DNA from 2 places in the Streptococcus sp. SP8 genome. Region 2 is predicted to be linked to the other one. Evidence: predicted binding sites of a transcription regulator. Region 2 holds the regulator's gene; the other holds the start of a gene.
What was found. Region 2 encodes CtsR, which represses protease genes until heat stress. Its sites were predicted from a motif close to TTGGTCAAAAAAGGTCAAANA; they were not measured.
Positions count from the first base shown of each region.

Region 1: PCY11_RS03115 (ATP-dependent Clp protease ATP-binding subunit) is a predicted target of CtsR. The motif match lies at 1,545-1,565, and genes of this name have one in related genera.

Region 1 is NZ_JAQFJL010000001.1:612,834-615,989, reverse strand. Features, by position in the region: gene PCY11_RS03115 (ATP-dependent Clp protease ATP-binding subunit) at 1-1,485, opposite strand, end outside; gene PCY11_RS03110 (DUF1797 family protein) at 1,733-1,963, shown strand; gene PCY11_RS03105 (bifunctional methylenetetrahydrofolate dehydrogenase/methenyltetrahydrofolate cyclohydrolase) at 2,129-2,983, shown strand; gene PCY11_RS03100 (HAD-IIB family hydrolase) at 2,997-3,156, shown strand, end outside.
Region 2 is NZ_JAQFJL010000007.1:51,575-54,730, reverse strand. Features, by position in the region: gene PCY11_RS06540 (ATP-dependent Clp protease ATP-binding subunit) at 1-1,624, opposite strand, end outside; gene PCY11_RS06535 (CtsR family transcriptional regulator) at 1,625-2,089, opposite strand; gene PCY11_RS06530 (LPXTG cell wall anchor domain-containing protein) at 2,464-2,664, opposite strand; gene PCY11_RS06525 (alpha-L-fucosidase) at 2,683-3,156, opposite strand, start outside.

The sequences.
Region 1 (3,156 bases), on a different contig from region 2:
GGTCTTTCCGACACCAGTTGGTCCGACAAAGAGGAAGCTTCCGATTGGACGGTTAGGCGATCCTAAGCCGACACGATTGCGTCGAATGGCTTTCGCGATTTTATCTACTGCATCGTCTTGACCAATCACATGAGCTTTCAAATCAGAAGCCAGATTGATCAATTGAGACTGTTCTTTTTCTTTCAAATCACCAACAGGAATATTGGTCTTTTGTTCAACGATGTGTTCAATCGTTTTTTCACTGATGACAGGGGTCTCCTGATCAGTGACATGTTGACCTTGCATTTCCTTGTATTTCGCGATTTGATCGCGGAAGTAGGCTGCTTTTTCAAAGTCTTCTTCGCGCGTCGCTTGAGCTTTGAGGTTTTCCGCTTCAATCAAGCGCTGATCGATCACTTTTGGATCCACAAAGTTTAGGGTCAGGTTCATCTTAGATCCCGCTTCATCCAACAGATCAATGGCCTTGTCTGGCAGGAAGCGATCTTGGATGTAACGGTTTGAAAGAATAGCTGCCGCTTCGATGGCACCGTCTGTATAGTGGACGTGGTGGTAGTCTTCGTATTTTTTCTGGATGCCCTTGAGGATGGTGATGGTTTCTTCAACCGTTGGTTCATCGACCTTAACGGGCTGCATCCGACGTTCCAAGGCCGCATCTTTTTCAATGATACGGTATTCATTGAGGGTAGTAGCCCCAACTAATTGGAGTTCTCCACGCGCCAAGGCTGGTTTGAGGATATTTCCAGCGTCCATATTGCCTTCGCCGGCTGATCCTGCGCCAACAATTTCATGGATTTCGTCGATGAACAGAATAACATCTTCGCGTTGACGAATTTCATCCATTAATTTTTGCATGCGTTCTTCGAATTGACCACGGATGCCTGTGCCCTGAACGAGGCTCACGACGTCTAGGCGGATGACTTCTTTTCCTTGCAATTTATGTGGAACGTCGCCATCGACGATTTTTTGAGCCAGGCCTTCCACAACGGCAGTTTTTCCGACCCCAGGTTCTCCAATCAGAACCGGGTTGTTCTTGGTTCGACGGTTGAGAATTTCGATGACACGGATAATCTCCTCATCACGGCCAATGACAGGGTCAATATCCCCTTTGCGGGCAATTTCTGTGACATTGATGCCGAACTCTTCTAAAAGACCTTTTGGCTTTTGAGGACGGGCTTGACGAGGGTCTTGACCACCACGGTTATTGTTTTGGCCGTAGCCGCCACCTCCATAACTGCCTCCGGATTGAGTTGGAGGGGTTTGAGGTTCTTGCGGACTTTGGAAGTTTCCAAGGTTATTGAAGAAATCTTCAAAAGGATCTCCAGTGAGTTGGCTACGTTGGGTCATGCCTTTCAAGAAGCTGTTATTAGGGTCTGTTTTCATAATTTTATAGCAATTTTGACAGAGGTCTACTTGCTGCTGACGTCCATTTACATTTGTATATAAATGGATGGTTGATTCATTTATTTTACAATTTTGACAAAGCATATACATACCTCACAGTAGGTTTTTGATGGTTTTCCATCAAGAGACGAGCCTATTTTTGAAAGGTCAAAAATAGTCAAAGATTTATAGTTTCATTATATCAGTATTCTAGAAGTTTGCAAGAATTTGCTACGGAATGTCGCTAAGGATTGAAGAAAGAGCAAATCAATGGAAAAATGTGAATTTTTATTGGAAGAGCTTTCTCTTTTATGATAAAATAGGAGAGTAGAAAGTAAAGAGGAGAAATAAAATGGAATCACATTTAGTACGGATTATCAACCGTTTGGAGACGATGACAAAAGACGGTGGAAACTTGAAACGTAATTTTGAACGTGACGGTGTTGTTGTCGCTGAAGTAGCCTACAACCACAATGAAGAAGAAGGTTCAACCTTTACACTTCGTGATGTTGAAGCGCGTGAAACCTATACATTTGATAGCATTGATTTAATTGCAATGGAAATTTATGAATTGCTTTACTAAGCAGCTGTGTGGATGAGTTTGGGGTGGTCTCAAGCTCATTTTTTGTCCATCTGGCTATAGTTTTCGTCTATAAGAAATTCTAATTAGGAACAGTTAGGTTTGAGAGTTGAAATCTGCTATAATAGAGAGGACTATTTTCATTACTTGACTAGAAAGAGAATTGACATGACGACAATCATTGATGGGAAGGCGCTCGCTACAAAATTACAGGGTGAGATTGCGAAGAAAACAGCACGATTAAAAGAAGAGACAGGAGTTGTGCCTGGCCTCGTTGTCATCGTAGTAGGAGATAATCCAGCTAGCAAAATCTATGTAAGAAATAAAGAGCGTTCTGCTATTGCGGCAGGCTTTCGGAGTGAAGTGAGACGACTTCCTGAAAGCATCAGCCAAGCTGAATTATTAGAAGTGATCGAACACTACAATCAAGATCCCCTTTGGCATGGGATTTTGGTGCAGTTGCCACTGCCTAAGCATATCGATGCGGATGCAGTCCTTTTAGCCATTGATCCGACAAAAGATGTGGATGGCTTTCATCCATTGAATATGGGACGCTTGTGGGCTGGAAATCCGATTATGGTGCCATCGACTCCAGCTGGTATCATGGAGATGTTCAAAGAGTACGGGATTGATCTAGAAGGGAAGCGAGCAGTCGTGATTGGTCGTTCCAATATCGTTGGAAAACCAATGGCGCAGTTGCTCCTCGCCAAAAATGCGACGGTAACCTTGACCCATTCCCGGACCCATCATCTGCCTAAAATTGCTAGAAGAGCAGATATCTTGGTTGTTGCGATCGGTCGTGCCAAATTTGTAACAGCAGACTTCGTGAAAGAAGGCGCCGTTGTTATTGACGTCGGAATGAATCGCGATGAGAATGGCAAATTGTGTGGGGATGTCGATTTTGACTCTGTTGCACCTTTGGCCAGTCATATTACCCCGGTACCAGGAGGGGTTGGGCCTATGACTGTCACCATGCTGATGGAGCAGACCTACGAAGCAGCTGTTCGTGCCTTAAAAAAATGAAAGTGTGAACAAGATGAAGTTTGTATTTGATTTAGATGGAACCCTGTCATTCGATGGTGTCACAATCGATGATGAAATCAAACAGGTCTTATTGAGAGCAGAAGAATTTGGCCATGAAGTTGCCTTTGCTTCTGCACGTTCTTACCGGGACTGCTTGGGTCTTTTAGGGGACC
Region 2 (3,156 bases):
CGATCGGACGCTTGTTGCTACGGATCCCCGATTGATTGCGTCGAATAGCCCGACTGATACTCGAAACGGCTTGGTCTTGACCAATCACGCGCTTGTGCAATTCTGCTTCTAAGTTTAGGTACTTCTTGGCATCGGTTTGGGTCAGTTTTTGAGTTGGAATACCGGATAATTGGCTCAAGGTCACCAAGACATCTTGGTCAGTGACTTCTTTTTTGTAGACAATGGGAGCGGCCTCTACTTCTAAGAGCTGGGCTGCTTTCTTCCACTTGCCGTCCATCAAGGCCCGGTCTAAGGCGGTCAACTCTTCTTTTACGTGACCGTTGGAATCGCGGTTTTGTACAGTAGCTGCCGCTTCATCCAAGAGATCAATGGCTGAATCTGGCAATTGACGGCTGGTCAAATAGCGATGGGCATATTTGACAGCTGTTTCGATCGCTTCATCAGTAATGGTCACATGATGGTGGTCCTGGTAGGTTTCTTTCAAGCCTTGGAGAATTTGGATGCTATCTGCAACACTTGGCTCTTCAATGGTGACTTTCGCAAAACGCCGAGAGAGGGCTGCATCTTTTTCAATATGCTTTTGGTACTCATCTTGGGTCGTTGCCCCAACTGTACGCAAGGTTCCCCGTGCCAGGGCTGGTTTTAGAATATTGGCTGCGTCTAAGGTCGAATCAATACCGGATCCTGACCCCATAATAGTATGCAGTTCATCGATAAAGAGAATCACGTGACCGTCTTCTTCGATGTCCTGGATGATATTGTTCATCCGTTCTTCGAAGTCCCCACGGAAGCGCGTCCCAGCAACGACATTCATGAGATCCAATTCCAGAACACGCATCTGCGCGATTTCAGCTGGTACATTGCCACTAGCGACACGCTGGGCCAGACCTAAGGCAAGGGCTGTTTTTCCGACCCCTGCTTCTCCCACCAATACAGGATTGTTCTTCGTCTTGCGGCTGAGGATTTGGATCATGCGTGAAATCTCTGCATCCCGACCAATCACAGGCTCAAGCTGGCCTGCACGCGCCATTTCTGTCAAATCACGGGTATAATCTTCAAGACCTCCACTGGTGCTTGGGGGCATGCCCATCATATTTCCCATGGTTTGGCGGTTAGGGTTTTGGGCGCGATAGAGACTCCGAATGGCTTTGATATCATTCTTGTCCCAGCCTGCCTTGTCCTCAAGATTCTTTCGAAGAGAGGCAATAGGAACTCCCTTGTCTTGCTCTGTAAAGGCAAAGCCGGCAAACTCCATGACTTGGCTCGCCAAGGTCCCACGGTCTGCTAGAAGAGAGAGGAGCACATGCTCTGTTCCCAAGGTCTTGGCATGAAGGACCTGGGCAATCTCTCTTGCGTGCTTCATAATGGCTTCCATCCGATAAGAAAATGGGAAGATTTCATACCGATTGTCGCTTTGAAAAGCTTGGCCTGTAATATGCTCCGCCGCATCCTGAAACTCATCGATCTGCATAGGATAATCGTTCAGTACAGAACCTGCCACGCTATAGGGATTATTGGCCATAGCCGTCAGGAGATGCCAAGTATCTAAGGTATGCCCCTGATAGTGGCCTGCTAGTATTTGGGCCGCTTCTATACTTTCTAACAGTGCTGTTGAATAGTTCATCTAGTCGGTATTTCCTTTTCTATCTACTTGTTGAATGATTTTTTTCAGCATCGTTGCTCGTAGGATGAGAGCATCTCGACCTAGGACCTCATCGGAGGTCGTCGCAAGCAAGAGCTGAGCCTCACGTTTTGTCAATAATTTTTCTTCATAGAGCATCTGGAGGATATCATGGAAGACCTGCTGGCTGATGGTCTCTCCAATATTGGCTGCCAAGTCTTGGAGCATCTGATGGTGATCTGAAAACTGGACCTTGCCAATGCGGATATAGCCACCACCACCGCGCTTGCTCTCTACAATATAGCCTCGGCTCTCGGTAAAACGAGTCTTAATGACATAGTTAATCTGACTAGGTACGACCTGAAAGACATCGGCTAACTCACTTCTTTTGAGCTCTGCCATGCCAGCTTGAGCCAGCAAGGCCTTAATATAAGCTTCGATGCTATCAGATGTGTTCTTATTTGCCATGATGCTCCTTTCTGGCTTGTTTTTTTCTAGATGGATGCTCTGTTCTTTGGCCCATAAAAAATGGCCTTGGAGTGTTCCTTCTCATCATTGACCTTATTTGACTATTATACAATTTTTACGGCTGTAAATAAAGCAAAGACTCTATGGAAATGGGAATCTCTTAAGGAAGGGAGAAAAATAAAAGAGAGTGGGACAGAAATCGGTAATTCGTTAGAATTCGATTTCGTCGTCCCACCTCCGCACAGTTGAGTAGGGCTGTAAAAGCTGATGAAATCAGCGCAGTAGAGCCCACTCAACCACTGCGTCTTGCTCGACAATCCAAAAATAATTGAGAGGCTAGGACTTGTGTCCCAGCCTCTTATGCGAAGAAGGAGCTACTCTTTGCGACGAGCAAATTTCGCGCCTCCGCCCAAGAATCCTAGACCAAGAAGACCTAACCAAGCAAACAATCCACTTTGTTTTGTACCGGTTTTAGGAAGTTTTCCTTCCGATGGTAGAGAAGGACTTTTAACCACTTCTTTTTCCGGATGGTCTGAAGTCGAAACAGAAACTGCTTCTGGGGTTTTCGGTTGCAAGAGAACAGGTCTTCCTTTTTATTTTTTGTCTTCAGCTTGAGAAAGAGTCATAACTTCTGGTTGCATCTTACTTGGGGTGACAGGAGTGGTTGGAGTCGGCATATCAGCTATCAACGGACTTTTTTCCGCTTCCTTCGTCCCGACTTCCGTAATCTGATCCTGGGCATCCACTTCGACAAAGGCATCGACTTCTGTCCGAATTTCTTTGCCTTCTTCTTGTCGAACCTCGATCAATTTCAAGCGGCGTCCGACCTTCCCTGCTTGAAGGATCCGGCTTTCGCCCTTGGCCAAGTCCTTGTTCTCACGCGTTTGACTCTCAAATGGAATCTCCTCCGCTTCGATGAGTAGTTCTGGTTTTTCAAGAATCAAATCCCGAACACCTTCGTCTGGGCGTGTCTGCGTCAGCGGTTCATAATTGCGAGCATCTTCTAAGATGGTTTCAAGGGCTTCGACTTGATTAGCTGCAGCAACCAAATCTGGCCGCTCTTGATC